DNA from 4 places in the Spirosoma jeollabukense genome. Region 2 is predicted to be linked to each of the others. Evidence: riboswitches for the same ligand, from Rfam matches in the RefSeq annotation. Region 2 holds a riboswitch; each other region holds the start of a gene.
What was found. Region 2 has a riboswitch for cobalamin ahead of ACYVEA_RS16400 (TonB-dependent receptor plug domain-containing protein). Riboswitches for the same ligand answer to the same signal wherever they lie in the genome.
Positions count from the first base shown of each region.

Region 1 (8,173 bases), on a different contig from region 2:
GAATGGCACGAAGACGCCGGTAATGGCATCATTCTGGACGCTGGTCGCGCTTCGCTGGAATTGATTGACAGTAAACATGCCGAGCGCATTGACCAGATCGAAGTAGGCAAACGCGTAGCGGGTCCGGTTCGGCTGGCGTTGCGGGTCGTTGAGCCGATCACAGCCGCAACGGAATCCTGGATCGACGGTGGCGCTACGTCGATAGCTCCGCTCACAACCGCGCCCTGGAGCGACGTGTCGCGCGTGCAGGCTCCCGATGGCATGCAGATTACGCTGTTTGCTACGTCGACACTGGCGGACTGATACGAACGAACTAGCGCGGGTCGGTCCGGCGTTCCGGTTCGATCGTGCTAGTTCATAAACCTTATTTCACTTAAGATTGACTCTTTTCTTTTTTCTTAAGGACTTCGCGACAAACCACGCACTGACACCCAGGGGAAGCGCGAGGGTGATCCAGGAAAGTGCATCCAGAAAATCGTCGCCCACCAATGCGGAAATCAGCCCGAAAAGACTCACGACGGCGAGCAACATTGGAATGGTCCAGACATGCCAGAAACTGTTCTTACTTTTCTTGTTCATTCTCAACGCCTAGGCTTACGATTTCTGACTCTTCCAATTGCTGACGGGTTACTTTCTGCCGACTGGTTTCCATCCGGGCGATCTGGGCTTTGGTTGCTTTATTGCGCGCAAACCACAAGTACAGGCCACTGCCGAGCACTACAATCGTGATCAGATCGAAAATTGCCCAGATGATTTTGAGCGGCAACCCGCCGTAATCACCAAAGTGCAGCGGTTGCGAAAGGAACAGCGCGTTGACGTACCAAGGCATATCCCGCATGTCGGTCAGTTTGCCGGTTTTCGCATCCACCAAAGCCGGTTTGATCAGTTTCTCGGTCAGGGGCGTATTGCCCTTCATAAAAATGGCGTAGTGGTGCTGGCTGGAAAACAACGTGCCCGGATAGGCAATCAGCGAAGGCGTCATGTCGGGCGCTTCTTTTCGGGCAATCGCCACCGCCTGATCAAGCGAGCTGAGTTTCCCGCTCAGGGGCGCGGCCTTTTTATAGGGTGCCACCATTTCGGCCAGTTGACCTTGCTGCCATACCCCCAGCACCACTTCCGACAACGTGTTGATGACGCCCGTAAAACCAACTACTACGGCCCAGGCCACGGTAACAACACCCAGCAGATTATGTAAATCAAGCCATTTCAGGCGAGTCGATTTCTCGGTACGCACCAGTCCGAAATCGAAACGTTTCATGATCGGGCTGTACAACATCAGGCCGGAAACGATAGCTACAACAAACAACAACCCCATCAGGCCCAGAAACAGTTTGCCGCCAATACCCATGAACATGTCCACGTGCAACTGCAGCATGACGTACATGAATCCTACGTCGTATTTAGGTTCGTCAAGTACTTTCGCCGTACGGTCGTCGAGGATGACGTTCTTGAAGTTGTCGGGTGGAGCTGTTAAGGAATCGGTCAGGCCAAAGGTTGTGGTGTTGGGCTCGTGTTCATCCCAGAATACGTAGCGCGTCACTTTATTCGGAAAGGCCGCTTTAACCGTTTCAGCCTGTCGGTCTAACCCCACATTTGGTGTTCCGGCGGGCATGGCGGGAGCTAGCTTTGCCGCGCCATCCAGGTGCTCAATTTCCTCGGAAAAGATCAACGGTAAGCCCGTCAGGCACAGCATGAGCAGAAAAGCCGTGCAAATCAGGCTAGTCCATTTGTGAATCTGAAACCACGTTTTAACTCCTTTTGTCGTACTCATGGCAGTCTTGTTTACTCTTCGATTATACAGAATCTGTCAAAACCCCTAAACCGCATCGGCGGACCGCCCCTGAAGGGGACTTTATCTATTCGCAAGCAAAGTCCCCTTCAGGGGCGGTCCGCCGATGCGGTTTAGGGGTTTTGACAGGCACTTACTTAAAACTTATAACTGATGCTACCGACAACGCTTCTCAGTTTTTGCGGATTCATCGTCGTGTAGCCAATCCAGTAGTGCTGGTTGGTGAGGTTATCCACCTTTGCCGAGATTCTGAATTTTTTCTGCTCATAAAAAGCGGTTGCGTTCAAAACCGTGTAGGCGGGCAGGATAAAGACGCCCTGGCTAACACTGTTCAGGATTTTGTTGTCGCTGGCGTAGTTGCCGCCGAAACCGAAGCCTAGGCCTTTGATTGTGTAATCACGCAACCGGTAGCTGAGCCACAGGTTGGCCAGGTAAGGCGAGGAGGCAGTAGTTGGCCGACGACCCGCTACGTCAGCATCGGCGTTCACCAGTTTGGAATCATTGTAGCTGAATCCCGCAATGATATTAAATCCGTTGAACGGGTTGGCAATGACGTCCAGTTCAATCCCTTTGCTCAACTGCGTTCCATCCTGCGTTTGGGCAAACCGGGCGGCTGCCAGCGGGTTAGGATCGGTGCGGAGGATGTCTTTCACTTTGATATTGTAATAGCTGATCGTGGTCGTCAATTTACCGCTAAACGCATCGAGTTTAACCCCCGCTTCAAACTGGTTTGCCTGCTCCAGCTTGGCAACTTTTCGGGCAATACTGTCCGGTGCCGTTACGTCGTAGGCGTTGTAGACGCCCTTGTTATTGAAGCTGTTCTGGTAATTGGCAAACAGCGAAACGCGATCTTTAATCGGTTGAAAAACAAGGCCGAACTTGGGCGATAAAGCGGTCTGGTTGTATGACGTAACGATGTCGCTGCCCACCGATCCACCCTGGTTCTGAAACTTATCGACCCGTAATGCTGCCAGTATGCTTAAGCGATCCGTCAGGTTCAGCACATCCGATACAAACGCGCTGTACGTATTGGATTTGTTGATAAGCGGATACGTAAACTGGGGTGGACCGCTGGCGTAGAGCGAGTCCATCCGGGGGCCATTGAACCGGCTGTAATCATAACCCGGCACATTGAGGGGCACGACGTCGAGCTGGCTACCAAAAAAGTGCTGATCCGAATTTATACGTAGGTAATCCAGCCCTAAAACGATGCGGTTGCGCATGGCGCCGATTTTGAAATCGCCGTTGAAATTCTGCTGGATTTCAAAAACCCGATTGGTGCTATGGTTCGTCGATTGATCGGCTCGGGCCAGGTAGTTCGCTTTTCCGGCATCAGCCGCGTTGCCGGTAATCGCGGCATCGGGCATCAAATAGAAATAAGGACCAAAACCGTTTGAGAAACTGCTGCTGTGGGTAAAATTGGTTGTCGAGGTAAAAGTCGACGACATTTTGTACGTCACCTTGCCAAATAAATTGACGCTTCTTGAGGTCTGCTCAAGGCCGCTCCCCATGTACGAATTTTGATAATCGACGTTCAGCTGGTCGGCCCGTGAAGCACCCAGCGCGGCTGCGGGATAATAAAAGAAGAGAATTTGCTTGCCTATGTTACGTCCCTGAAACAACTCGGCGTCTGCTAGGAGAGTTAAGCGATCGTTGACTTTATACGACAGGCTTGGCGCCACGGCGAAGGTTCTGGAAAACCCCTGTGTCTGGAACGTACCTTCGTAATTGAAGGCCGTATTCAGGCGGAAAAGTAGCTGTTTTGCCTTGTCGATAGGTGCGTTGACATCGGCGCTCACCCGGTTGAACCCGTAGCTGCCACCCGCGTAGGTGATTTCTCCCCCAAAGGTGTCGTATGGTTTTTTAGTAATGCGGTTAATTAAGCCACCGTATGATGTCAATGTGCTCCCAAACAACGTAGCCGATGGCCCTTTGATAACTTCCAGTTTTTCCAGATTGGCCGCATCAATGGTACTCGTTACGTTACCGGCAAGCCCGTTTCGGAGCTGACTCTGCACAATAAACCCACGCGTATTGTAGAAACTGCCACCGTCGCCCGCGCGTCCCGTGGCATCCCACATTTTCTGAAGACCGGGTGCATTCCGCATGGCGTCATCCACCGAAAAGACCAGCTGTTCAGACAGTAATTCTTTGCCGATGGTGTTATAAACCTGCGGATTTTCCAGGTTTCTCAAAGGCATTTTGCCCACGTCGTCGCTGCTTTTAGCCGCAAATCGATTCAGTTTACCCGCCCGAATAATGACTTCCGTCAACTGAGCCGTGTTCTCCGACAAGGTAAAATCAACCGGTGCTGTTTCCCTTCCGGAAACCGTTACGGTTTTCTCCTCAGAGCGCAGGCCGATCGCCGAAACCAGCACTGTATATGAACCCTCTTTTACCCTGGTAATTGCATATTCGCCTTTGCCATTGGTAATGGCACCCTGGCCTTTTCCTTTCAGGACGACTGTAACATACTCCGCCGGGTTGCCATCAGACGTCAGGATTTTCCCTCGTACCGTAGCCACTTGCTGGGCATTCGTGAGTAAAGGAAAGGTAACGAACGTGGCAACGATCAACAGGAATTGTAAATACTTAACCATTTTCACTCTTATTTAGACTAATTATAAAAATGCAAATGACTATATAAACAGGAAACCACGCAAGTAGTTTGCATGATTTTCAGGTAAAGTGATACGGAAAGTTTGTATTGTCTTGTTTTTTCTGACAGCAAAGTTGACGGCCCAATTGTCTAGATAGCTATAAAATTTCCTATATCCGTCAGGCAATTCCTTGAAAGCGTTGGCTGATATGATGACTAGCTATATAAGGGTTGTTTACGCTTTACTACGTTTTGCTGAGTGGATAGCGCCAAAAGTGGTATCTTCGCCCGATAGTTATATTTGTTTCTCCAACAGAGAAGGGTTTGCTTCGCTGCAATTAATAGGGAATCGTGTGTGAGTCACGAGCTGTCGCGCAACTGTAAGTAACGCTGAAATTTCTGCCGGGGCGAGTCATCGCCGGGTACGTCCACTGGTCCGATTTGCCGGGCTGGGAAGGTTGGCAGAGATGTTACAAGCCAGGAGACCTGCCTTTTTTTGTTGACAATGCTTTCGCGTTTTGAGGCATGGTCAAGTTGGGTGGTATTAGTCTTCAGGGATCATTTTAGCCCGTTGGTACGCCTATCCTGTCCGTCCTCTCACTCGTTAGTGCTGGAAGCAACCCAGATTCAGCCTAAATCAGTTTATTGAGGTGACAAGCGATCAACCCATCTTCAAATCCCACTTCCTGATTGCCGCACCATCCAGTGGTTCCGGCAAAACCACGCTGACGCTGGGGGTGCTACGTGCTTTGGCGAATCGGGGCTTGCGGGTACAGCCGTTTAAATGCGGGCCGGATTACATTGATAAGATGCATCATACCACAGCGGCTGGCACCCCAAGCATCAATCTCGATACGTTCATGGCGGCCGAACAACACGTAGCGGAGGTTTATGCGCAGTACGCTGGTTCTGCCGATGTGGCGGTGACGGAAGGGGTGATGGGTTTGTTCGATGGAGCGGACCGGATGCAGGGGAGCAGTGCGGCCATTGCCGAGTTACTGAATAGTCCGGTTGTGCTGGTTATCAATGCAAAGGCGATGGCCTATTCAGTCGCGCCGTTGCTGTATGGATTCAAGAATTTCTACAAAGGCATTAACCTCGTCGGGGCTATTTTCAACTTCGTCAACACAGAATCGCATTATCGCTTTTTAGCCGAAGCCTGCGCCGATGTGGGCGTCGAAGCATTAGGCTATTTTCCGGCCAATCCCGCATTTGCCATTCCGTCGCGGCATCTGGGCCTGCATATTTCGGACGAGACACACTATGAAACCATTATCCAGACCATTGCCGAAGCGATTCCAAAAACCATTGATATCGATCGACTTCTGGAAATTACCCGCACAGAGCTGACTCCAATTCGATACGTACCTCGTTCGTTGCCCCGCGCTGCGCCTATCAGGATTTCCATTGCTCGTGATGAGGCATTTACGTTTATGTACCACCAAAATATAGACGTGCTGACTCGGTTTGGCAAGGTTACTTTTTTCAGTCCGTTACACGATGCGGTTCTTCCCCAAACGGATTTTCTGTACCTACCCGGCGGCTACCCCGAACTTAATGCCGAAGCCTTGAGCCAGAATGTTTCCATGCAGGAGAGCATTCGAGCGTATTGTCAGTCGGACGGGTTGGCCTATGCTGAATGCGGTGGCCTGATGTATCTGGGCCAGTCGATTACGGATGCTGACGGAAACTCGTTTTCGATGGTTGGCGCATTGGATACCACTACGTCGATGCTCGCGCCCAGAATGACACTCGGTTACCGGATTATTCAGTGGGATGAACTGACGCTGAAAGGCCATGAATTTCACTATTCAACCTTAGAAGAACGTAACGTGCAGCCGTCCGTCGCATCGGTGACAAACGCGAAAGGAGTGCCCGTTGAGACGAAGTTATACCGAGTGCAAAACACCTTTGCCTCGTATCTGCATGTGTATTGGGGCGATAAACCGGAATTTATCCAACAATTGCTGTCGGCCAAATCTGTTGACAAACGTTACGTTACGATGTAAAAGTATGACTGAAATCAAACGCCAGCGGGTGATGCGGCCCGACGGAAAAGCCATTAATCTTGTTCAGCGACGGGGGCATTTGTCCTATTGCTATAATGCCTGTTGCTGCGGCCGAACGGATCGGGGTTTTGCCGCCGTGCCGGTCGATCTGTACAAAACGGAATGGCTACGGCGCAAAATCCGGAACGTAGTGCACATGACCAAAGGCGGTTGCCTCGGTCCCTGCACGCTGGCCAATGTCGTTACGTTGCTGTTCGACGGTAATTCGGTCTGGTTCCAGTCGATCAACAGCGACTGGCAAGTAATCGCGATTTTCGACTATATCGAAAGCATGATTGCTGCCGACGGATTTCTGGTTCCCCCCGCCGAATTGTCGGAGTACGTCTTTCAGTTTTACACCTGGAAAGGTTCGGAAATAGCCACGCAACTTGGTCAGACGGCCACGCCATCGGGCGGCATCGTGTTTCTGACCCACGCCGACACCGATTTGCTGACGTTGAGTCTTGTCCTGCAGGGTTTACCGGACGACTTTCCGAAAACGTCGGGAATCAGTTTACTGGCGATCAGGAGTGAAGCACAAATGGCACAGTTGCTGGACCGGGAAATTGGCGCAGCCCAGATCATCGTGCTACGTATCCACGGTCGGCCGAGCAGCGTGCCGGGCTTCCACGAACTGGTTCGTCGGGCGAATGAGAAAGGCCAGCACCTCATCGTGATCAGCGGTACGGGCGATCTGAACCCCGAGTTTGCGGCTGCTTCGACGGTTTCGCCCGCTATTCTGCATGATACGCTGGCCTACGTTCAGGCGGGTGGTTACCAGAACCTTAACTCACTACTGTACTTCCTGTCCGATCATTTGCTGATGACGGGCTTCGGGTCGGATGCGCCTATTCAGCTACCCGAGCACGGCATCTACCATCCCGATCTGCCCGAAAACGCAGACCTGTCGGATTGGGTGCAACGGCATAATCCCGACCAGCCAACCGTTGGTATTACGTTCTATCGGTCGCACTGGATTAGCGGAAATATGGCCTTTATTGATGCCTTGGTTCGTTCGCTGGAAGATAAAGATGTCAATGCATTGCCCGTTTTTACATCCTCGCTCAAAACCGTCGATCCCGAAACAAACGAACCGTTCGCCTTTCAGTTCTTCACGCCCGAACGGGGAGGCATTGCCATTGATAATCTGATCAATACCATTTCGTTTGCCATGACAGACGTCAGGCCAATGGGCGAAGATTCTGGTTCGTCAGTGGCATTGATGCGGTTGAACGTACCTATCTTTCAGACGATTACCAGCGGCATGGGACGTGGCCCGTGGGAGTCGTCGAGTCGGGGACTGAATCCGCTGGACACGGCCATGAACGTAGCGATTCCCGAATTCGACGGACGGATTATCACCGTCCCGATTTCATTCAAGGAGAAAGATCGGGCGACAAAGGGCTACGAACCCGTTGACGACCGGATTGAGCGCGTAACCGGACTGGCAGTACGTTTCGCCCGCTTGCGACGCTTGCCGAATAGTCAGAAACGTATCGCGTTCATTTTTACCGATTCCAACACAAAAGCCTCGCAGATTGGCAACGCGGTAGGGCTGGATGCTCCGGCGTCATTGATGAACATGCTGCACGCCATGCAGGCCGAAGGGTATCGAATCGAGAACCTTCCCGAAAGCGGCACCGCTCTTATTCACGAGCTAATCGACCGCTGTTCCTACGACCAAACGTACCTGACCCCGGAGCAACTGGCGAATGCCGCCGGGCACGTATCGACTGC
Region 1 is NZ_BAAHAD010000008.1:264,522-272,694, forward strand. It holds gene ACYVEA_RS25285 (VOC family protein) at 1-303, shown strand, start outside; gene ACYVEA_RS25290 (hypothetical protein) at 370-579, opposite strand; gene ACYVEA_RS25295 (PepSY-associated TM helix domain-containing protein) at 563-1,771, opposite strand; gene ACYVEA_RS25300 (TonB-dependent receptor domain-containing protein) at 1,927-4,389, opposite strand; cobalamin riboswitch at 4,692-4,896, shown strand; gene ACYVEA_RS25305 (cobyrinate a,c-diamide synthase) at 5,039-6,397, shown strand; gene cobN (cobaltochelatase subunit CobN) at 6,402-8,173, shown strand, end outside.
Region 1: it holds a riboswitch for cobalamin, as region 2 does, so the genes downstream of both, ACYVEA_RS25305 (cobyrinate a,c-diamide synthase) here and ACYVEA_RS16400 (TonB-dependent receptor plug domain-containing protein) in region 2, are expected to answer to the same signal.

Region 2 (8,173 bases):
CATGACAACCGACCAGTTGACCGACTTGAGAGCCAGAGTAGAGGCCCTAAGGGGGTATCTTTGACTACGATAATAAGAAAGAACAATTAGCTGAACTCGAACAGCAAACCTTCCAGCCAGAATTCTGGACCGATGCCACCCGTGCGGAGGGGGTAATGAAGCAGGTTCGCACCCTGAAAGGCTGGACTACCGGCTATGAAAAACTAAATAGTCAGTTTGGTGATCTCGAAACGCTGTTCGAATTTTACGAAGCGGGCGACGTGTCTGAAGACGAAGTAGACCAGGAAGGTCGCAAAGTTACGGCCACGCTCGAAGATCTCGAACTCAAAAAAATGCTCGGTAATGAAGAGGATCAGCTTAGTGCGGTTCTCGAAATTAACGCCGGAGCAGGTGGTACCGAAAGCCAGGACTGGGCCGATATGCTCTACCGCATGTACATGCGCTGGGCCGAAAAGCACGGTTACGGGCTGAAACAGGTTGACTATCAGGATGGTGATACCGCTGGTATTAAATCGGCAACGATTGAAGTAGACGGACCATTAGCCTATGGATTCCTGAAATCTGAGAATGGTGTTCACCGATTGGTACGTATCTCCCCGTTTGATTCCAACGCTCGTCGGCATACATCCTTCGCGTCGGTGTATGCGTATCCGTTGGTCGATGATACCATTGAAATTGAAGTGAATCCCGCCGATATTGACTGGGATACATTTCGGTCGGGTGGGGCCGGTGGTCAAAACGTAAACAAAGTGGAGACAGCGGTACGGTTGAAACACAAACCATCGGGCCTCATTATTGAGTGTCAGCAGGAACGTAGTCAGTTACAAAACAAAGAAGTCGCCATACGCCTGCTGAAATCTAAATTATATGAGATTGAAGTCCAGAAACGTAATGCAGCCCGTGCCGAAGTGGAAGCTAGTAAGCAGAAAATCGAGTGGGGCTCGCAAATTCGTTCCTATGTGTTGGATGACCGGCGTGTGAAAGACCATCGCACCGGTTACCAGACATCTAATACAGAAGCCGTACTGGACGGCGACATTGATCCCTTCATCAAAGCATTTTTGCTGGAGCAGGAATAACAGACTAAACGATCAACGCTATCTTTAGCGTGATTAAGAAGAGTTGATTGAGCTATTTATGGATGATTAGCTCAATCAACTTTTCCCAAAGACAGCAAGTAGGTTTAGGCGATTTTCTGATTTACCAGAGGTGTGTAAATCTAGATAGTCGCCTGAATTTTTTATCGTTTATGTCTCAATCCATAACTCGTCGTCAGACGTTGGCTGCCCTGACTGCCTCAGTTGGTGCAGCACTTTCTCCAAATTCACTGAACGCTATGCCTGCGCCAAGTGCTCAGTCACCCTTTACGCTTTGCCTGAACATGAGCACAATCCGGGGGCAAAAACTCGGATTCGTAAAGGAGTTAGAAGCCGCTTCTAAAGCAGGGTTTCGGTCGGTTGAAATCTGGGTTGAGACATTGCAGACGTATCTGAAAACCGGAGCTACTACGGCAGATGCCCGTAAAATTTTGGCGGATAATGGCATAAAGGTTGAAAATGCTATAGGTTTCGCGCCCTGGATTATAGACGATGAGGCTGCTCGCACTAAGGGACTTGAGCAACTTAAGGGTGAGATGGGGATGCTGGCCGAGGTAGGTTGTAAGCGCGTAGCTACCCCGCCTATAGGTGCTCAAACCCCTGGTAGCCCTAAAATCGATTTGTATAAAGCTGCCGAACGCTACCGGGCTATTCTGGAGTTGGGCGACAAAACGGGCGTTGTACCTCAATTAGAATTATGGGGCTTTTCTCCCAATTTGAGTCGCCTGGGAGAAGTTATGTTTGTTGCTATCGAAAGCGGCCACCCGTCGGCTCGGGTGTTGCTGGATATTTATCATCTCTACAAAGGCGGTTCAGGTTCGGTTAGTTTGCCATTGGTGGGTAAACCGGCTATTGAAGTATTTCACGTCAACGATTACACCGCCGATTTTACCCGCGAAAAAATAACCGATGCCGACCGGGTGTTTCCCGGTGATGGAGTTGCCCCCATTCGCGATACGTTGAAACTCATCAAACGTACTGATCAGCCTATTGTGCTGTCGCTGGAAGTATTCAACAAAAATTACTATGCGCAGGATGCGATGACCGTCACGAAAACGGCCATGACGAAGATGAAAGAGATGGTGGCCGGCCTTTAAAACGCCCAGGCCATCAAACCACCATCCACAGAAATCGTTTGGCCAGTGACGTAGCCCGATGCCGGCATACTCAAAAAAGACACGACAGAGGCCACTTCATCAGCTTCGCCGATGCGATTCATGGGGGTTCGTTTCAGGATACCCGCTAATTTTTCGGGATTCGTTAGCACGGGCGTGGCTAGCGGTGTATTGATGTACCAGGGCGCTACGGCATTTACCCGGATGCCATCCGACGCCCATTCAACGGCCAGATTACGCGTGAGTTGCAGCATCGCGGCTTTGGTCATGCCATAAAGCGAACCACTGCTAGTATGCGCTAGCCCGGATACCGACGAAACAAAAACAATCTTCCCGTTACCCGACGCTTTCAAAAGAGGGTGGGCTCTCTGACTCAGTTCATAGGCCGAGCGAAGATTCGTATTCAAAATGTGCTCATACTCGGCTGAGCTGTAATCGACGGTGGGCTTTCGGATGTTGGTTCCGGCGTTGTTGACCAAAATGTCCAGTCTGCCCCAAGTTGCTTTTACAACCTCAATAACCTGATTGGCTACGTCCGGTTGGCTGATGTCGGCAGCAAGGCCTGCTACCGTATGACCCTGCTGTTGATACGTGGTTAATTGTTGCTGCAAACGTTCATCATCGCGGGCCACAATGAAAACGGCCGCCCCGAGATCGAGAAATTGACGAACGATGGCTTCGCCGATGCCTTTTGTGCCACCTGTTACAAGGGCATATTGGCCGCTCAGCGACCAGAGTGATTGATTCATGGAGTTTTTGGTAATGACTATAAACGTAGCGTAGGCTAAAAATAGTAATAGCAATCATACCATAGTCGTCGTTGCATAGGTTTCCATCAATACTCTTGACTGAACACGTGACAATACTCCACGAATTCATCTACCTTTGTCCTGAGTTTTCGGTGCCTGATACTGTTTCATAGCAGCTTTCGTGGCTTAAAAGGGAAGTTGTCGAACCACAGATGTGGCGAAATGACAAAGCTGTCCCCGCAACTGTACGTCTCTCACCAAAATCGGGTCAATCTACATTGCCACTGCGCTAAGTCTAGCGTGGGAAGGCCGGAGCCGATGAGACAAGCCAGGAGACCTGCCGATAACTGTCAGTTAGTAACGCATTCGGAGGAAATGCGTCAACGTAGTGATTGGGTAATCCAGCGTTTTGGAGTACAGTTATTTTTCATTGATATTGGGAAAGCAAACCCTTTGGCGGTTCGTTTTAAGTCTGTTTGTCAGCCTGTTATATGGACGTATCAGTTACGCCCAAACGGATACGGTGGTGGCTGACCAGCCGCACACAGGACAAGTTGTATCGCTGTCGTTGGTGACGGTGCGGGCCATCGCGCCCGAGCGATTTCTGGCGGGGCAGAAATTACAACGTATCGACTCAACAACGCTTCTTCAGTTTCGATTTGGGTCACTAACCGATCTGCTGGCGTTCAATACGCCACTGGCGTTTAAAAATTACGGCCCCGGTCAGTTAGCGACGGTTTCGTTTCGAGGTACCTCGGCCAACCATACTGCCGTTCTCTGGAATGGCATCAATATCAACCAGCCAAACCTTGGCCAAACGGATTTTTCGACACTTCCCGTTGCTGGCTTCGACCGGATGGCGGTTCAGTACGGTTCTTCAGCCAGTGTTGTTGGCTCCGATGCTGTGGGCGGGAGTGTGCTATTGGGTAGCAGTCCTGTCTGGCAACCGGGTATTAACGTAACCGTTGGCCAGCAACTGGCTTCCTTTCGAAACAATAACACACAGGTGGGCATGCGATACGCTTCGGTGTTGGGCCAGAACTGGAAATTATCGGGGAAGACATTTGCCTATCGGAACAAGTTTAACAATGATTACCCATATACCGAACGGCGCAATTATTTCATGGAACAATCGGCCACGGCCCAGCGTGGATTCATGCAGGATCTTTATTTTCTGCACAAAAGTGGTAAGCAGCTATCAGTGAATGCCTGGTTAACCGATAATGACCTGACTCTTGCGCCCCAGGACCCTATTGCTCGTGAACGTACCCGTACGCAGTCAGCCCGTCTGCTTGCTACGTATGAAAATGATCAGACAACCCTGCGCCTGGGGTGGATTCGTGACGTCATTGATTATGGCAAAGGCGATTTTTCACAACCCAGCCATACGGCAACGGATCGTTTCATTGGCCGAGTTGAGCGGGAGTTTAGCTTGTTGCAGACTAAAATCAATAGTCACTTAAATTTGAGAGTTGGGGGCGAGTGGTCGCACTATCGAACGCGAACGGATGGCTACGGCGGCCAGTTAATTCAGGAAGACCGGGGGGATTTATATGCGCTGCTACGTTTCCAGACGACTCGCTGGCTAATTTCAGCGAATCTTCGACAAGCCTTCGTAACGCATTTTAATCCACCCATTACGCCATCGCTTGGCGCTGAATACCAGGTTATACAACACGATCTGTTTACGTTGACGGCTAAAGGATCGGTGAGTCGCAGCTATCGCGTACCAACGCTCAACGAGCGCTATTGGATCGACCTGGGCAATCCGAACCTGCTTCCTGAAAGTGGCCTGAATGCCGAAGCGGGATTAGCTGCAACTATTGTTTTCTCCGATCACCTTAACCTGAACGCCGAAGCAACTGCCTATCATAACCGGGTAGACAATTGGACGTACTGGAATCCTACGGATAATTATCACGTTGAAAACCTGCAATTAGTCGTAGCGCGTGGTGGCGAACTGGCTACTACGCTTACCTATGCCCGCAATGGTTGGCGGGCGGGTTTGCGCCTTGGATACGCTCTGACACGGTCGTCACAGAAGCGGGCCTATGATACGTATGCACAGGACGTGGTTGAGAAACAATTGCCTTACGTACCGGAGCACACCGGCACACTCAATACGTATGTGCAACGTGGCCCGATGCGCCTGACGGTACAAACTCAGGCGAACTCCCGGCTGTATATTACGTTCGACAATAGCCAGTTTTTTAAGGGGAACGTACTGACGAATATCATTCTGGAGAGTACGCTGAAAGTCGGTTCTATAACTGGCAGGCTTCAGGGACAGGTGAATAACGTATTCGATGCATTAGCGTTTAGTGTGAAGCGAAATGCGCTGCCGGGACGAAACGGGCTGCTTAACTTGATTATTAATTTTCCAACTAATACACGATGAAAAATCAATTGACAAAATCAATTGCCGTTAGCCTGTTGGCGCTAAGCGTCTGGAACTGTAAAACCTCCGATCCCGATCCAATTCCGTATGATTCGGGCGTATATATATTGAATTCGGGTAGTTTTTCCAGCAATAACGGGACGATCTCGTTTTTGCCACGTAGCAGTAAAACAGTAGCTACTAATATTTTTCAGGCCGCAAATCCATCGTTAGGCCTGAGTGGCGGGATACAGGGCTACACAGAAATTAATGGTAAAGGGCTGATTCTGGTCGATAATAGTTCGACGGGTCAGGATAAGGTCGAGATTGTTGAGGTGGGTACATTCAAGTCCCGCGCTACGTTAAAAACACCGGATATCGAAAATCCGCGTCAGGTGATTCAGGTCGGTTTGAACAAAGCTTACATCAGTTGCTGGGACGTTTCCGGTGATTATAACGCCGGTACGTTTTACAAAGATCCCGGTTATATCGCCGTCGTGGATTTGAATACAGGCACGGTTATCAAAAAAATACCCGCCGTGAAAGGCGTTGAAAAAATGGTTGTGTCTGGAACGGAAGCGTTTGTCGGGAGTACTACCTACAGTGGCGATAAAACCCTGTTAATCATTGATCTGAATACGGATACAGAAAAACAACGTATTGCTTTTGGGTCAACGCCCGAGCCCATTGCCCTTGATGCTACTGGGAAACTATGGCTACAGGCAGGCAAGGATCTGGTGCAGATTGATCCTTTGACCCGTCTGGTTGCCAAACGATTGACCTTTTCGGCCATGCCCGCTTCCGTTATCATCAATACCGATAGAAAATCGTTTTATTATACGCTAAATGGTAAGACCTATAACCTTTCGATTGACGCCACGACAACGCCCGGTAATCAGGTTATTGCCCGTTCATTCAGTGCGTTGGGTATTGACCCACAGACCCGGCAGATTTATGGCAGTCAGAATCCGCTTCTCTATACACAGGCAGGGTATGTCTTACGCTATGAATCAAGCGGAACATTGATTGACTCCGTTAAAGCCGAAATTGCGCCAACAGGATTTTACTTCCGATAGATTTTTTATAGGTACACTGGGTTTTATCCCGGTACAGAGAGGGCAGCTAAAAAGCGCCCAGATGAGCCAATCTCATCTGGGCGCTTTTTAGCTGCCCTTACACGTAGGAAAATGCTGTTTATTTCGGTAGAATGACTATTTTTATGAGAAGAAAGAACCTTGACTATGTACTGATCTTTTGACACTATGTTTTCATAAGTAATTCCTGATCCAGGGTATGATTGATGGTTCCTTGACGTTATTGTATCGTAGTCGTTCTGCAACTAGAGTTTAAAAACACTTTTACATTCCTAATCTATGAAACGTAGAGAAGCCTTACACCGGGCAGCCCTGATGATGGGCGGCATTCTGTCGGCTCCCACGCTGGCCGGTGCTATGGGGCGCGTAACAAACCTCGGCCCGAGCGTGGCCGTCACGGTTGAGCAGGAGGCCCTATTGGCCGAAGTTGCTGATGTAATTATTCCGACAACCAGCACACCAGGTGCTAAAGCTGCTGGCGCCGAAAAATTCATCGTTCGGGTGATGCGGGATTGCTATCCCAAAGAGGATCAGGATAAATTCTACGCTGGGTTAGCCAAACTGGATGCCGATAGCAAGACGAAATTTGGCAAAGGATTTGTGGAATTGGACGCGGCTCAGAAAAACGAAATGGTTAAGCAGACCATGACCGCCGATAAGCCATTTTTTCTGCGGATGAAGGAGTTGACCACCACGGGTTATTTCACCTCCGAAATTGGCGCAACAAAAGCGCTGGCATACTTGCCGGTGCCGGGTCAATTTAACGGCTGCATGCCCCTCAAACCCGGTCAAAAAACCTGGGCACTTTAATGCCAAGTGGCTACCAACTATCATTTTGTAATTGACTGCCAACTGCTGACTAATAACTATCGACTTTAAGTAATGTCTTATCTCAATATTGATTCGGTAAAAGAGCAAACCTACGATGCCATTGTCATTGGCTCGGGAATAGCAGGCGGCTGGGCCTCCAAAGAGCTAACCGAGAAAGGGTTACGGGTGCTGATGCTCGAAAAAGGACACCAGCTCGAACACGTAACAGGCTACGAAAATGCCATGAAAGATCCGTGGCAATTGAAATATAACGGTCGGCTGACGATGGCGCAGAAAGAGTCGCATCCGAAACTGGCACGTGATTATCCGTACAACGAAATGACCGAAACGTACTGGATGAAGGATACCGATGCTCTTTACAAAGAGGATAAGCGGTTCGACTGGTACCGACCCAATATCGTTGGTGGTAAATCCATTATGTGGGGACGCCAATCGTATCGGCTAAGCGACATTGACTTTGGAGCTAATGCCAAAGATGGTATCGCCATTGACTGGCCCATTCGGTACAAGGACGTAGCGCCCTGGTATTCCTACGTCGAAAAGTTTGTCGGTATTTCGGGCGAGAAACTGAATTTGCCCCAACTGCCCGACAGCGAATTTCTGCCACCGATGGAAATGTACTGCGTGGAAAAAGAAGTTCGTAAACGTATTGAGAAGAATTTTCCTGGTCGGGTCATGACCATTGGCCGGGTGGCTAATCTCTCGAAAGCGGGTGAAGCTCAACTAGGCGTTGGGCGCGCGCCGTGTCAGTACCGGAACAAGTGTTCGTTGGGTTGCCCATACGGCGCTTACTTCAGCACTCAGTCCTGTACGTTGCCTCCGGCGGCTAAAACGGGTCGCTTAACCCTCCGTCCTGATTCGGTTGTTACGGAGATTATGTACGACGAAAATAAAAAGCAGGCGACAGGCG
Region 2 is NZ_BAAHAD010000003.1:532,815-540,987, forward strand. It holds one part of gene prfB (peptide chain release factor 2) at 2-61, shown strand; one part of gene prfB (peptide chain release factor 2) at 63-1,079, shown strand; gene ACYVEA_RS16390 (sugar phosphate isomerase/epimerase family protein) at 1,250-2,194, shown strand; gene ACYVEA_RS16395 (SDR family oxidoreductase) at 2,191-2,961, opposite strand; cobalamin riboswitch at 3,095-3,320, shown strand; gene ACYVEA_RS16400 (TonB-dependent receptor plug domain-containing protein) at 3,398-5,359, shown strand; gene ACYVEA_RS16405 (YncE family protein) at 5,356-6,414, shown strand; gene ACYVEA_RS16410 (gluconate 2-dehydrogenase subunit 3 family protein) at 6,712-7,242, shown strand; gene ACYVEA_RS16415 (GMC oxidoreductase) at 7,315-8,173, shown strand, end outside.

Region 3 (8,173 bases), on a different contig from region 2:
TCGGCGTCGAGGTTGAACTCAACCGTAATTACGCTGGCGGCTTCCCGCGAAACGGACGAGATGGTACGAATGCCGTTGGCTTCACCAATCGACTCTTCCAGCGGTTTGGTAATCTGGTAGGCAATCACGTCGGGGCTGGCTCCCGGATATGTCGTGGTGACGGTGACGATGGGCGAATCAGTGACGGGATATTCCCGGATGCCCAGATACGTAAGCCCAACGAAACCAAATAATATAATCAATACCGAGAGTACCCCGGCCAATACTGGCCGCTGAATACTAATTCCCGCTAAACTCATGTGAGTAATTTTTTAAATCGATAAAAGAGACGTCAACTATTCGACCGTAGACACCGTGACAGGAACACCCGTATCGAGACGTAGTAAATTGGTTGTCAGCAACGTATCGCCGATGGAAAGACCGTCCAGAATCTGAACCGTTCCTTTGGTGCGGCTACCGGTTTTCACGTCGCGACGTTCGGCCTTGCCGTGGTTGAGCCGGAATAATGAATAGCCTTTGGCCGTGGGAATCAGGGCTTCTGTCGGAATCAGGATGCCATCCTGTGCTACGTGCAGCGCAAAGGCGATTTTAGCCGATGAACCAGGCACGAGTTTGCCCCCTTTGTTTTCACTAATGGCCTTCACCAGCAGACTCCGCGTGTTGGATTCCATCTTGGGTTCGGTAGCCGTAACCTTCCCGACAAACGGCTGATTGCTGTTTTCGGTCGTAAACTGAATAGCCTGCCCCGGCCGAACGTCGGATGCATATTTTTCGGGAATGGTGAAATTAACCTCCACTCGGCTAACATCATCGAACGAACTCAGCACCGTAGACGGCGTTACGTAGGCGCCAACGTCTACCCGTTTCAGGCCCAGTTTTCCGGCGAACGGTGCCCGGATCTCGGTTTTGGCTAGGTCCACATCGATCATCGCCATTTCAGCCTGCAGTACGTTGAGGTTGGTCAGCACCTTGTCATATTCCTGCTGATTGACCGCTTCGGTTGCCAGGAGTTCACGGAACCGTTTTTCATCCAGTTGGGCGAGCTTTGCCTGGAGCGCTACCCGGTGTTTTTTAGCCAGCAAATCAGCGTCATCCAGTTTATACAGCAAGGTTCCCTGACTAACGTAGCTGCCTTCCCGAGCATATACCCGAACGAGTTTCCGAGCCACCTCACTCACCAGATCGACTTCCTGATTGGCCGCGATGGTTCCCGTTGTCTGGAGTTCATCGGTGATCGTTTCGCGTTTCACCACGAAAGCATCCGAAGCGACAACACCCGTTGCGGCCTTATTATCGGATGGTGGCGCGGCTGCGGCCTTTTCTGCCGATGGGTCGGCTTTTTTGGAGAACAATTTTGGTGTAATGAAGAAAAGCGCGAAAGCCAGTGCAATGCCCCCGGCGATAACTGATTTTGTTCGATTTCTGATCGGTTTCATGGTATTAATGGTTGTATTATTTTATTGTTCTACAACTATCGAACTTAAATTGTTTTATGGGTATCGAACAAGGTGGCTTGCGGGATGGTTCATCAAGATTAAAATCTATTGAATTATTTTAACGCGTCCGATTGTTGTGGTAGCAATTACTGTAGCTACTCCTTTTTCGGTTTGGCAACAGCATGACAAGCAGCAGACGGAATAGATTATGAAGACGTACCAGCACCCCACAACAGATCAGATTACCTTAACCGGCGTATTACACGCGCTAAGTGATCCGGTGCGGCTTAATTTTGTGCAGTGTCTGGCAAAGCTGACGAGCGAGTCACCCTGCGGGGCCATTCCGTCGCCCGTGGCTAAATCGACCATGTCGCACCACCTGCGGGTGTTGCGCGAGGCTGGCATTATTCATATCCGCACCGAAGGCACTCAGAGTTTGACGTCGCTTCGCCAGCACGAACTAGAGGAAAAATTTCCCGGCGTGTTAGACTCCGTACTGAAAGCCGCTACTACGTATTCGATGGCCGAGGAAGCCTAATTACTGATTTTATCAGCGATTTCTGCCTAAAAAGACTACTTTTGCCCCGTCAATGGGTGCACTTCCTCATCCGAAGTGCTTAAAAGGGAATCCATCGAACCAGGTAATCGGTTCTAATCGGAGCAGTTCCCGCTGCTGTATGTTCACAAAGGGGTTTTGACACGTAGTGCCACTGTTCTTCCAGAAGGAATGGGAAGGCGTCAAAACTGAACGAGCCAGAAGACCTGCCTGTCGACATGATATCCGGTTTGCTTTCGGGAAGAAAAGCAAACGGAGACCCAGGGCAGGCTGCGTTTTGTAGCCCCTATCTCCGTTTGTCGTTTCCCGTCGGTTACCGGCCTCTACCACAGGCATTTCCAACCAGAAGGCGCAAACGAATGATTAACCCTCTTTTACTGGATTCATTACTGCTTGGCGTTCAGCACTCCTTTGAGCCTGACCATATGGCGGCCGTTTCGGTGTTGGCGTCCGAAAAAGATAAAACGAATCGGGTATCGACCGGTCGACATCTCGGCCGGGTTGTCTGGCGATCATCGCATTGGGCGCTGGGCCATTCGTTTACGCTGGTGCTGTTCGCATGCCTTATTTTACTGCTTAAATCAACGCTTTCACTCAACATTGCCGCCCAGGTGGAACTGGCCGTTGGCCCACTCATGATCTGGCTGGGTGTTGTCGCCATCCGGCGAAATTTCACCCGGGCAAAGTCTCATGCGCACCCGACGCAATCTACTACGTTGAGCCGGTCATTTTGGGTGGGCATGGTGCATGGCCTGGCGGGTACGGGTGGCGCCTGCACCCTGGCGCTGACCCTTGCCGCCCGCGATGCCTCGACGGCCGTCTGGATTATCGTGCTGCAAAGTCTGGGTATTATTGTCGCCATGACCCTCTACGGATGTCTACTGGCTTTCTCCCTGAATAAGGTCGTCGTAAAATGGCAAGCTGCCCTGCGCACTATCAACTACGTAGTAGGTGCCTTTTCAATTGCCATCGGCCTATACACATTCCTCGAAATTTTCCCCTCTTAGTCACTACCCAATTTCATGCAACATCTTATTTACCAGAAGTTTATACCTATTCTCTGGTTTACCGCTCTGACATCTGTCAGCCTGTTCGCTACCTGTTCAACCGCAAGTGGGCAACGTATCACGCCCGACTCCACGCGGGAACGCGCCCTCGATCCCGTGGTCGTGACAGCAACCCGCTACGAGACGCGCAAAGAAATTCTGCCGCAGAAAATGGATATTATTTCCCAACAGGACATGGCGCTGACACCGGCCTATGACCTGACGGACATTGTCAAAAAAACGGCTTCAGTAAATGTTATCCAATACCCAAGTCTTTCGTCGGGCATTGGCATTCGAGGATTTCGGCCACAGTTTTCAGGTTTGAATCAGCGTACGTTATTGCTGATTAACGGGCGTCCGGCGGGGGCGACTAATTTGTCGCTCATCAACCTCAACGGCGTCGACCGAATTGAAGTCCTGAAAGGCCCCGCGTCGTCATTATACGGCTCACAGGCAATGGGGGGCGTCATTAACGTAATAACCCGCCGATCAAGGGGCGAAACGCGGGGGATGGGATTTCTGGAATACGGCAGTTTCAAGACTGTTCAAGCGGGTATGAACGTGGGCGGCAACCTAACGAAAGGATTGGATTATGATCTCTCCTTCGCCTATTTCGAACGGGCGGGCGACTATAAAATCGGGAAAGACAACCTCCTGCGGAATGCCTTTGGCTTCACTACGTCCCAGCGTAACTACGCCAATAAACCAGCCGAAACCGTTGATGAATCTAAAAGCGATGGGCAGACACGCCCCTTCACCCAGATGCATTATTACTCCGGCGCCCTACGTGTAGGGTATCAATGGAGCAACAAATGGCGGGTTGATGTGCGGGGCGAACGCTTTCAGGCACGCGACGTGGAATCGCCGGGCGATATTACGTATGGCACTACTGAAGCTAGCAGCAAAGATGTTGATCGGAATACAGGAGAAGCCTCACTAACGGGTGAAGTTGGTCAGCACCGGCCCAGTCTAACCGTTTTTACGGCCGAAGAAGCGACCAACAACCTCACAACCAACGTATCAGGAAAACCCATTGTACCATACCGGTCAACCCAGACAACGAATGACTGGCAGGGCATTCAACTCAAAGACGTCTGGCAGCTCGGGCGTCATTCGCTGATCGTAGGGTACGATTACCTGAATGCATCGACCCGGAGCCGTCGGTGGACGAATGACACGACAGAACGGGCACCTGCTCAACCCAACTATGCCCTGATTTCATCGGCCTTCTACGCCCAATTGCTTTTGACGGTCAATCGGTTGACTATTCAACCGGGTATTCGCTACGATAACATTACGTTTGATGTGAAAGATACGCCCCTACTCACTACGTATCAGGGCGGTAAAAAAACGAATCCGTTTGTGAGTCCAAGTCTGGGGCTGAGTTATCAACTGCTCCAATCGGTACGCCTGAAAGGAACCGTTGGCCGGGCATTCGTAACGCCGGATGCCTTCAGCGTGGCGGGGTATTCCGAAATCCGAACGACAGCGGGAAAAATTTCCATTATTGAAGGCAATCCAAACCTGACCAATGAAAGTAGCCTGGGTTGGGATTTGGGCCTGAGTTTCAGCAAACCTCAAATGGGTCTTTCAGCGAACGTAACGTATTTCTCCACGCACGTCCAAAACCGGATTGCCCGCGTGGTTTCGACCGTCAATGAGGTGTTACCTAACAAAGATGTGATCGTGTCGCGCACGGGCTACGTCAATGCCGCCGACTCCGACATTCGGGGTCTGGAAACGGAAGTGGCCTATGACTTTGGTGCGTTGGTAACCTATCGTTACTCGCTTCGGGCCTTTGCCAATGCTACGTCGATGTTCAGCGCAACCGAAATTATTGTCGGAACGGATGCGTCGCGCAGTGAGCGGGACATTGCCAACGTAGCGAAAACAAACGTCAATTATGGGTTAGAATACGATAATCTTAACTGGTTACGAATGCGCTTATCGGGCCGCTACGTTGGTACGCGCAAAGACACCGATTTTACAGATGTCGCCAGCCCCGAAATCGAATATCCGAGTTATATGGCCCTGGACTTCTCCGCTTCGTTCAACCTGGCCAAGCGGCACACGATGACCCTGCAAGTCAATAACTTAACGGATGAAAACTACTTTGAAAAGCGGGGGTATAACCTGCCGGGTCGAGCGGTATCAGTGCGGTATGCGGTGGCGTTTTGAGTTGAATTCACCCCACCCCTCCCCTTGAACTAAGGGGAGGGGCTACTAACACTGCCGAGTTCTCACCCCTCCCCTGTTTTTCAGGGGAGGGGCCGGGGGTGGGGTGAATTTCTCGATCAATACCTCCCACCCAGTTTCCGCGCATTCAGCACGGGGTTTCCCTCAATAGCGGGTAAGTGTTTGGGGCGTTGGGTTAGGCCCGTGGTGTCGGTCAAGGACTTCATGAAAGCAACCAGTGCGCTCTGTTCTTTCACGGTCAGATTCAGCGGATCTTCGGATAAAGTTTGCCCTTCCACGGCAATACCGATTCCACTACCACCGCCCCGATTATAGAAATCAACCACTTGGTCCAGCGTTTTGTACACACCATTATGCATGTACGGAGCCGTCAGGCCAGCATTACGCACGGTTGGCGTTTTGAAAGCAAAGCGGTGAATGTTCTTTTGATACGTATTGAATTTCCCCTCATCCGTATCAATTCGGGCGCGTCGTTTCTTCGGCCGACGGGGTACGCCGATAATTTCGCTATCCATTTTCTTATCGTAAATGGGCGGCACAAACCCGTTGTAAATCGGGAAGAAATGACAGGTGGCGCAACGGGCTTTCCCCAGGAACAAATTAAATCCGTCCCGTTCGTCATCCGACAATGCAACTGATTCGCCACGCAGGTATTGATCAGGCCGGGCGTTCAGGCTCGTTAGACTGCGAATATAACTCGCCAGCGCATTGCGCAAATTTGGGGCGGTCAGGCCCGAAGGAAAGGCATCACTGAACAGCTTTTTGTACTCACGGCTGGCCGCCAGTTTTTTGACTACCGAATCGGGCGAGGTGCGCATCTCGTGAATATTATTCAGTACATCGTGCGCCTGATCTTCCAGAAAAAACACCCGTGAATCGTAGAACTGAACATTTTGCAAGCCCGCATTCAACAGGGTCGGCGCATTACGCATCACCGATTTCCGGCCACCAAACGCCCGGCTTTTCGGCCGGCCATCAGTGAACGCTCGTTCGGGTTGGTGGCAGGACGCACAACTGCGCGCATTGTTTCCTGATAACAGCGGATCGAAAAACAGCACTTTCCCCAACGCAACTTTTTTGGGCGTGCTAACAAAATCGCCAAAGTTGATCAGGAAGTCGGGGCGAAACGCACCGGAATCAGAGAGCGTTGCTACGTTCGGCGACAGGAAGCGGGCGTTGCTGATGGGGCGAATACCCAACGCCTGACGGGCCTGTTTTAACGATCGGCAGAGTGGATACAGTTTATCTTTGGTAAAGGCAACCCGGTCGAACTTGTCAAAGCCGGGTGCCTGCTCAACAGCCTGAATGGTTTCTCTCCATTGCTGCTCCAATTGAGTACGCAGCGGCTGCGTTAACCGCGCTGCGTAAGGTCGAAACGTATCATGGAGCTTTCTGAGCGATATGACCGCTTCGGGTAGGCCGGTCCGGGCACCGGGCGCATCATAACCCGTGATGCCCAGGGCTAGTATCCTGAATAGCTGCTGCCGAATGGCTTCCACTACGTCGATATCGTTGATAAGATCGGCGGGTATACCCTGCTCCAGCCGGGATGAGTACGCCATCAACACGTTCAGCTCACGGGTTAATTCAGCCTTTTGTTTGGGGTCGTACGAAGGGAATAAATACGGCTCCACGACTTGCAGGCCGGTGGGCAAAATGGGCGTCTGACCCGGTTCATATTCTTCCACCTCCACCATCGGCGGTCCATTCACGTGACTGGCCAGAAACGGCTGATAGTATTCCAGCAACCATTCGATACGTTTATACTCCTGTCGGCTTCGCACAAAAGCGGCCCTGAGCGAATCGGCGGGTGAATTGGCGAGTACGTAAGCGGTCAACTGTTGCACCTGCTGATGAAAACGTGCTTTGTCAATCAGGAACTGGTCATAAACCCCATTACTGTCGGACGGGGAATCCTTCGGTAGAAAGGCCGCAATAAATACTACCACGAAGAGTAAACCCAGTAACCGATACATTGGCAAATATGAAGTAGTAGCCTCCGGGGTGAAGCCAGTTGTTGTTTATCCGGACGTGGCCGTCCAGGCTGCTAAACGTTATTGGGTGACCCGTCGTATGTTGTCCAGCAATATGGCCGTTGCGATGCCCACATTCAGCGACTCGGCGTCTCCGTACCGGGGAATCGTGACGCGTTGGGTAACGTACTGCGCCGTGTCTGGCCGAATTCCGTTCGACTCGTTGCCCATGACCAAATAACCCGAGTTACTGAAAGCCATCGTGTGCACGTCTTCACCATCTAAAAAAGCGCCGTACACGGCTACTTTACCAACCGGCTCATCATTGGCTTGCTTCAGGACGTCTGCTACGTTGCCATACCACCAGTTCACCCGCGTGAACGACCCTTTGCTGGCCGATATCACTTTGGGGTTGTAGACATCGGCGGTCGTTTCGGAGCACAGAATTTTCCGAACCCCATACCAGTCGGCGATGCGCAGAATCGTGCCTAAGTTGCCAGGATCGCGGATGTCATCCAGAATAAGGGCAACCTCGTCTGGGGCGGCCAATAGAGGACGGTTCTCTTTCGTTTTAACAACGGCCAGGGCAGCGTTGTTACTTTCGAGTGTTCCGGCCCGTTCCAGTTCAGCCATCGATACGATTTCGACCGGTGTTCGTTGGCGTTCTGTGAAGCGAACGTTTTCTTTGTAGAACGCTTCGGTGGCGATGACCAGTTCGGTCTGAAAATCGGACTGTAGCACCTCTTGCACGCTCTTGGCGCCTTCGACCAAAAACGCGCCGTGTTGCTGTCTGAATTTTTTCTGATGCAGCGACTGAATATATTTAAGTTGATTTTTAGAAAGCATGAAAAAAATGTATGATGTCAAATATATGATGTATGATCGGCTCAGGCGCTATACATCGTACACCATACATCATATATCGAGAGTAAGCCTCTTCCTGATCGTTATCTTCCTATCCGGCTG
Region 3 is NZ_BAAHAD010000008.1:251,912-260,084, reverse strand. It holds gene ACYVEA_RS25275 (efflux RND transporter permease subunit) at 1-299, opposite strand, end outside; gene ACYVEA_RS25270 (efflux RND transporter periplasmic adaptor subunit) at 336-1,436, opposite strand; gene ACYVEA_RS25265 (ArsR/SmtB family transcription factor) at 1,645-1,974, shown strand; cobalamin riboswitch at 2,012-2,220, shown strand; gene ACYVEA_RS25260 (hypothetical protein) at 2,352-2,999, shown strand; gene ACYVEA_RS25255 (TonB-dependent receptor plug domain-containing protein) at 3,015-5,216, shown strand; gene ACYVEA_RS25250 (cytochrome c peroxidase) at 5,333-7,210, opposite strand; gene ACYVEA_RS25245 (TrmH family RNA methyltransferase) at 7,289-8,053, opposite strand; gene tamL (translocation and assembly module lipoprotein TamL) at 8,052-8,173, shown strand, end outside.
Region 3: it holds a riboswitch for cobalamin, as region 2 does, so the genes downstream of both, ACYVEA_RS25260 (hypothetical protein) here and ACYVEA_RS16400 (TonB-dependent receptor plug domain-containing protein) in region 2, are expected to answer to the same signal.

Region 4 (8,173 bases), on a different contig from region 2:
ATCGTCGTCCCAGATTTTGGCCGTTGCTACGTAGACGGGCTCCGCGCTCAGTTGCAGCGCCCGCTCCTGCGCGAACCGACTTTTGCCGCTACGTGCCCCCCCCGAAATGTAAATAATCATTCGACACCTTCGTTCTTAAATCGTTTATAGAGAAATAGTTGCCACTTTTCTTCGGCGACTCCGGCTTTGTCCATTTCGGCGCGGGCCAGCGTGAAAAACAAATCGGACAACCGGTTGATGTACGCTGGAATGGCTTCGTGAACCGCATCGGTTTTACGTAAAGATGTCAATCGCCGTTCGCCCCGGCGCATCTGCGTCCGCACGACGTGGCACAAGGCCGAAATCTCATTCCCGCCCGGCAACAAAAAATAATCCGAGGGCGACGACATGGCGGCTTCGAGGTCGTCAATCCAGGTTTCACAGAATTCGGCACCATCTTCGGGCATTGGATTCTTGTTTTCCTTTTTGGCGTCAGACGGCCGGGCCAGGTGCGACATCATGTCCATCATGTCTTTCTGAACTTTGTGCAGATTCGCCTGCCATTCGTGGTCATTCCCCAGCTTGACCCGTAGCAACCCAATCGTCGAATTTGCTTCGTCCAGCGTGCCGATGCACTCCACGCGCACGTCGTCTTTATCAACCCGGCTCCCGCCAAACAGTCCTGTGGTTCCTTTATCGCCTTTCTTCGTGTATATTTTCATCGAATCTGTGATTGTAAGGTAATAAGCTATAAATCAGCCGAAACCTATGTCAACTCCTGCAATGCAGTCAGTACGTCGGCCAGGGTGGTGTAGTCAGTACGTATCTTATTTCGGGTAAGGACCCAGTGTGAATTTCCGGCTACGTCCAGGGTTTCAATCTGGCAAATGGCGGTATCCGATGCGTCGATCACAAAGCCTTCACGCTGCAACGCCCGGCGTGTCCAGAACGCCAGACTTCCCGTGCCATCAAGAGAAATTGGCGGCCCACTAGCTTCGTTGTGCATGGCAAATGTGCCCGTTGTCCGGTCAAAGTGGAACCCATTTTTAGCAAAAGCGGCTTCAAACGTGCCGTTCAGAACCAGATCTTCGGGAACACCCGTATTCATCTCGCCAGTCTGCCGAATGAGCCACAACTGATCGGCGGCTTGCAAGGCCAGGTCAAGTTCGTGCGTTGACAGGAGAATGGCTTTACCCGTTTTTCGGGCCAGTTGGTGCAGTAACCGCATCATTTCCACCCGGTTAGGCAAGTCCAGATGGGCGGTAGGTTCGTCCAGTAAGATCAACGGCGTATCCTGAGCCAGCGCGCGGGCCAGCATCACCTTCTGCCGTTCACCGTCGCTCAGTTGATGCAACCGCCGTTGTCGGAAATCCACCGTTTCCGTCACGTCCATTGCCCAGTCCACCCGCTCTTTATCTTGTTGAGTTAAGGTTCCCAGCCAGCCCGTATACGGTGTTCGACCTAGCGCAACCAGTTCTGAAACAGTCAGATTACCCGCTTCAACCCGTTCGGTCAGAACCAGGCTTAACTGCTGAGCCAATTCGACCGGAGCTAACGTCTGCATCGGTTTTCCGGCAATTGTAACCGTTCCGGCCAGTGTCGGCTGAAGCCCGGCCAGGGTTCGCATCAGCGTTGATTTCCCCGCGCCGTTTGGTCCTAACAAACACACCATTTTTCCCGGCCACAAGTCCAGATTCAGCGAATGTGAAATAGGAATAACCGACTGATTACTGGACGAATACCCGATAGTCAGCGCACGGGCAGAGAGCAACGGCAGCGTTTCGTTCATGAGAATGAGGAGCGAAGGTTGTTCCGACTGACGATGATCCAGATGACGACGGGTGCTCCCAGCAGCGACGTAACGATATTGATTGGCAAGACAGCGCCGGTACCCGGTAATTGCGCAATGCTGTCACAAACCAGCAGCAGTATTGTGCCGACCAGACACGTAGTGGGAATCAGAATCCGGTGGTCGGACGTGCCGAGCAGGGACCGGGTGATGTGCGGGACAGCAATGCCGACAAAGCCGATCGGTCCGCAAAACGCCGTTATACTTCCAGTTAACAGGCTGGTACTAAGTAGGATAATCAGCCTTGACCGACCTACTGTCAGGCCCATGCTACGGGCGTAATTTTCGCCTAACAGTAGGGCGTTCAGCGCTTTGGAAGACACAAACGCCAGCAGCAAACCGACGATGACGACCCCCGAAAGAACGTAAAGATGAGCCTGCACGACTCCGCCGAGCGACCCGAATGTCCAGAGTAAATATTCCTGAAGTTGTTCGGGTTGGCTGAAATACTGCCAGATGCTGATCAGCGAAACAGTAATTGTGCCCACCATGACGCCCACAATCAGGAGCACTACGTTATCCCGCAATCGTCCGGCAATGAGCAGAACCAGTAGCAAAACCAGCGCAGCGCCGAGCGAGGCCATGAGCACCAGTAGCCAGCTTCCCGAAACGCCCAACTCCCGGATGGCGTACAAACTCGCACTCCCACCTCCGCCCAGCATCACGACGGCCACACCCAAGCCCGCTCCGGCCGTAATGCCCAGCTCGGCCGGGCCCGCCAGCGGATTCCGGAACAACGTTTGCATCTGTAACCCGCTTACCGACAGGCCACAGCCCACCAAAATAGCCGTAATGGCTTTGGGTAGTCGTATTTTCTGAACGATGTACAGCCACGCCCGATTCTCGGATTCACCTTCAAAAACGATCCTGGCTACTTCTTTCAGTGGAATACGTACCGAACCCAGCGTGATATCCAACAGAAAAAAGAGGATGACCAAACCAAAAAGTGCTACAATGACCAATCGATTACGCTGGCGCCAGGATGGCTGGGGCACCTGCTCATCGGCAAGTGAAGAAGTTGATACATTCATCACTTGATTTGCTTGTAATAGACCAGTTCGTGCTTCGGTAGCAAATCCGGATGCAGGATTTTTATCAGATCGGCCAAAATGAGTTGCGGATTCACCGCGCCAGACTCCCAGAACGCGTTGGAACCGCGCTCGTTTATCTGTTTGCCATAGCTGTAGATCCGTCCAGCTTTAAAAGCCTTGAAATCAGCGTAGCGGGCGTCCTTTGCCAGAATATCCTGCTTGGACTCCAGGTTGCCGATACCCACGTTGAGCCAGAAATCAGCATTTAATGCAATAGGATAAACAGCTTCAAAATTCAGCGGTAAACTTCCGGTGGCCTTGGTTTTGCTCCAGTGGTATGTACCACCCGCATCCTGAAAAAACTTGGTCATGTAGCTGTCTCCGTCGGGTACGAACCAGGCATCTTTGGAATTGATGCCGCTAATCAGGCTGGGTTTGGGCGACACATTGCGTGTCAGCGCCGTTAGTCGGTTGTATTCCTTCTCGACCTGGGCGAATTTTTGATTGACTTCTTTCTCTTTGTTGAGCAAAGCCGCCATTAATTTCACCCACTCGGCCCGGCCCAGCGGTGTTGTCTCAACCCATTCCGAATTGATCAGGACGGGCACGCCCGCTTCGTTCACCGTTGCATATCGATCCATCCGGGCAACGGGGCTCCCCATCGCCATCAGTAAATCGGGGTGCATCGTGATTAGCTTTTCCTCATTAATGGACTGCCCTTTGCCTAGCTCGGCAATTTTACCCGCCCTGATACGCTCGATCACTTTCGGCGACGAAACGTATTTCAGATCGCCTAACCCAACCAGTACGTCCTCAGCCTCCAGAAAGCCGACCAGTCCTACGTGCATAGATGACATCGCCACCAGGTTACGTATCGGGATTTCGATGATCTGATGGCTGGAAAATCCTTTTGGGTGAGCCGTGCCACGCTGAACGAGGGCGTAACGAACCGTATCGGCTGTTTTTTCAAACGGACTGACAATCGTAACAACTTTATAATTCGTGAAGTACTTGATTGAAAAGCCTTTGGCGTGATGAATGACAACCTTTTCACCAACGTATTCTTTCTGGGTTTGGGGAGACTCGGCCTGCTCAGATAACGTAGCCGATGCACTACAGCCAAGAAAAAGCCAGGGAATGGCTAAAAAGAAAAAGGAGGAACGTAGCATCGGCCAGATACGGCTTTTCTGCTCCGCCCGTGGAAAGGGGATTGTTTGTATCGTCATTAGTATACGAGCTTTTCCTCCGAAAGCTGTTTGTGTATGTTTATAAAGGCAGGTCTTCTGACTTCCCCAAAACCGACGACCTTCCCATTTCCAAAGAAACAGTGGCACATGTATGTCGGTCATTTTTACGGAGTTACAGCAGCGGAGACTGTTCCGGACTTACACCGGCATTCCCTTTTCGAGTAATATAGGCCAGGGTTGGCCCGCATTACTACCTTTATAGCCGTCAAAATTACTACGATTTGTGGGCTTTAAAAAAGTGGAGATGATATTGGCCGCTGCGGTGGGTTAGGATTTCAGCAATTGAGCAATAAGTCGCGCGGTTACCTGATGCGTCAAAATGGTTTGGTGACTGGCACCGGGGATGACCACAAAGTGGTCTTTTTCAGCCAGCGAACGGTTCAATTGATAGGCCAGACTATGCTTATTTTCAGTGCTCACCACAACAACCGGCCGCCGGGTCTGTTGCACATCCTTTTCGGTTGGAAAAACAAAATCGGTGACAGAGGGGAATGGGAAATAGACAACATCGGCAACGCGGTCGCTGAAGTCGCCCCCCTGCGAAGCAGGATCAATTAACAGGGTCAACTTCGGCCTGTTAGTGGCCGCCAAATGAGCCGCAACCCGTCCGCCCAGCGAATAACCGATGATAATGATCTTATCTTCCGAATAACGCAGTTTCAGCGAGTCATAAACGGCTTGTGCGTCACTGTAAAAGTTTGCTAACGTAATGGCTCCTCTGCTTTTACCATGTTGTCGGTAATCTGTGATGAGTACATCATAGTGAAATCTGAGAAATTCAGGTGCCATTTTCCCCCAATTTTCAAGCGTGCCGCCATTACCTTTCCAAAAACAGACCACCCCTTTCGATTGGGAAGCTTTGAAAAGGAGCGCATTCAACAAACCTCCCTGGGGGGTTTTAATAGTCAGTTCCTCAAACGGTTGCTCAAAACTAAATTTGTAATCAGAAGGAAGTGAACTGGATCGATAGCGATTTGCCTGCTCTGGTCTGGCGGAGTATAAGAACAAGTAGCTTCCTGCATAACAAAAAATGAACAGCATCAACCCTGCCCCTAGCCATTTTGTCCTTTTGACTTTATTCATTGTCTCACGTCTGATATGGTGAAAACCAAAAGTAAGACAATGGTAGACAAGCCATTACTTAAGAAAAGTTAAATCTTCCTGGTTGCTACGTTCTACCCATGGAGCAATCGCCTTCTCTACAAACTCAACCCGTTCGCTAACCGAAACAAGGGGAAGTTCAATGATCTCAAACCCGAGTGATCGATACGTGGTTACCAGTGCCTGATGTAATGCAGTAGCTTCGGCGAAGGTCTGCCAGCGTTCGTTATCGTTAACATAAATAGCCTCCCAGGGCGGAGCCATGAAAACCTGTGGCTGATAGGCATACTGCTTAACAGCCTGATAATAGATTTTACCAACGGGCAAATCCCCAATTCTCAAATAGGCAATAATATCTGGAATGGCCCGATCAAAAAACGTAACCTCCTCATTATCTGACGCTTTTTCAAAATCACGAATCATACGATCCAGCGCCATTCGGGCAAAGCAGGAAAGATCCACCCACGGAAGGCAATGACTACCGGCGGCTACTTCCTGCTGAATCAACTGCCGCGACACTTCGTCTACGCAACAAAATCCCTTGTCTCGCAACGCGTTGAGCAAGGTACTTTTACCGGCACCGGGGCCACCGGAAATAATAAACTTATGCATCAGACACGTAGTAAAAGATAGAGGCCACAAATCCCAAGCACCATAACTAAACAGCTTAGTTGATTGATGGTGCTGACCCGATTGATTTCGTCAGGTTCAATGATTCGCTCCTGTTCGCCAATAAACGGCTTTTCGACCAGCACGCCGTGGTAGACGTTTGGGCCGCCAAATCGGCAGTTGAGGATTCCCGCTAAAGCCGCTTCGGGATACCCCGCGTTCGGGCTTTTATGCCGATGCCCGTAGCGAAGTACAAATTGAAATCCACGAACACTACCCGCTACAAGCACCATTAATAAGGCCGTCAGTCGGGCGGGAATGAAATTCACTACGTCGTCCAGCCGGGCAGCAAACTTGCCAAACTGTTCGTATCGGTCGCTTCGGTAGCCTACCATTGAATCCATTGTATTGATGAGTTTATAGGCCATCATACCCGGAACGCCCGCTACTGCGCAGAAAAGCAACGGAGCAATGACACCGTCGCTGAGGTTTTCGGACATCGTTTCCAGGACAGCAATGCGAATTTGCTGGGCACTCAGCCGGGACGTATCACGACCCACGATCCGGGAAAGTTGCGTCCGTCCGGCTTCAAGTCCGTCGGCCTGCAAGACCGAAAATACTTTCTGACCTTCCGTAATCAAGCCTTTATTGGCCAATCCGTACCAAACCCATATTCCGTTCAGGACGATATACAGCCAGGGATGCACGAAAAGAACCAGCCGATTTAACGTAGCAAAAAACAGATACACCGAAACACACAGCCCGATGGTTAGCAACGCGCCCTTCAGAAAACGAAACGTGCCCTGATTTAAAATGGCATCACCTTTAGCGATCAGCGTACCGAAAACCCGAACAGGGTGGGGCCAGTTTTCGGGGTCGCCAATCAGCAGATCCAGTACGTAGCCAATGACCAATGGCAACACAACTACCATTGTTTTTTCCATTTAGCTAAGGCATTTATCAGCAGATCATTTTTGTCGGGGGAGAGTGTTGCCATCCGGAAATGACCTTTCCCCAATGATCGAAAATTACTTGCATCCCGGATCAGAAGACCATGATTCTCAACTAAAAAACGTTTCAAATCAGTTGCTGTTCTCACCAAAGTTTCGGCGATGAAGAAATGAGTTTGGCTGTCATAAACGCGAATGGAATCGTTCTGGTGCAGGTTTCGGACGAAGGTTTCTTTGTCGGCCAGTAAGTTTAATAAGGGCAATTGTATTTTCTCGAAGTTTTCAAAAATGAATCGCCCGGCCTCCAGCGCGAGTGTATTCACCGTCCACGGCTGCTTCACCGCTTTCAGTTTGTCGATGACCGTTGGCGAACTTACTACGTAGCCCAGCCGTAACCCCGGAATGGCGTAGGCCTTCGTCAATGAGCGCATAATCAGCAGATTGGCGTGGCGATTCAGCAACGGGATGGCTGTTGGCAGGCGGTCCGTAAAATCAATGAACGCTTCATCAACCACAAAAAGAGTCTGCGGATTTTTGGTCATCCACTCATCTAACTGCGAAAATACAGCACCCGTTGGGTTATTGGGATTGCAGATAAAAACCAGCTCGCTCGTCAGGCGAGGCAGCGTCGACAGCTTATCCCAGTCAAGAAATGAAAGCTGATGGTTGTGCATCTGACAGGCATCTTCGTACTCCGCAAAAGCCGGGACCACAATGGAAGTTTTCTTACCAGAAAATGCCTGCGCAATCAGGTAAATGCTTTCGGTAGTGCCACTGTTGACCAATACCTGTTTACTCAAAACCTGGTGATGTTCAGCCGCCTGTCTGGCAAGGGATTCGGCCAGCACTTCGGGATAGCGATTGATACGTTCCCATTGATTGAACAGGTGTTCTTTCAATCCTTTGGGTTCGCCCCCATACCAGACGTTCGTGCTGAAATCGGCTTTTATTTCATTTGCGTAGCGATAGCCATCGTCGCCATGTCCCTGTAGCATTATTCGGTCAGATCAGTAGATAAATCTTCTGAAACGAGCTGTTCAGATTCCTTCGCCTGGCTTATCTCTTCCATAAAAAAATAATAACCTTCGACTTTTCAGTTGCCGGTGGCATTTCGGTCAGTAAATTTTCCCGTCTTCGTAAATACCGTTAACTACTATATACATTGACAAAGATACTTGTTCGGAAGGTATCCGTTTCAGTTCTGCAAATCCGCGTAAATCTGATCCATGTCGATATGCACCCGGATCAAGTCAGCCAGGCGATCGTATTGCCGCTCTTTAAACTGCTGATAATCATCGATCTTACCGCCCGATTCAGTGGTATAATCAGCGAGTAGATCGTCGATCACGACAGCGTTATCCAGAATGCCGTGCAGATACGTACCCCAGCATTTTTGGTTTAGAAAAT
Region 4 is NZ_BAAHAD010000008.1:282,662-290,834, reverse strand. It holds gene ACYVEA_RS25395 (bifunctional adenosylcobinamide kinase/adenosylcobinamide-phosphate guanylyltransferase) at 1-120, opposite strand, end outside; gene ACYVEA_RS25390 (cob(I)yrinic acid a,c-diamide adenosyltransferase) at 117-701, opposite strand; gene ACYVEA_RS25385 (ABC transporter ATP-binding protein) at 746-1,768, opposite strand; gene ACYVEA_RS25380 (iron chelate uptake ABC transporter family permease subunit) at 1,765-2,859, opposite strand; gene ACYVEA_RS25375 (ABC transporter substrate-binding protein) at 2,859-4,085, opposite strand; cobalamin riboswitch at 4,116-4,319, opposite strand; gene ACYVEA_RS25370 (alpha/beta hydrolase) at 4,374-5,189, opposite strand; gene ACYVEA_RS25365 (AAA family ATPase) at 5,244-5,819, opposite strand; gene cbiB (adenosylcobinamide-phosphate synthase CbiB) at 5,819-6,760, opposite strand; gene ACYVEA_RS25355 (pyridoxal phosphate-dependent aminotransferase) at 6,742-7,761, opposite strand; gene ACYVEA_RS25350 (cobyric acid synthase) at 7,962-8,173, opposite strand, start outside.
Region 4: it holds a riboswitch for cobalamin, as region 2 does, so the genes downstream of both, ACYVEA_RS25375 (ABC transporter substrate-binding protein) here and ACYVEA_RS16400 (TonB-dependent receptor plug domain-containing protein) in region 2, are expected to answer to the same signal.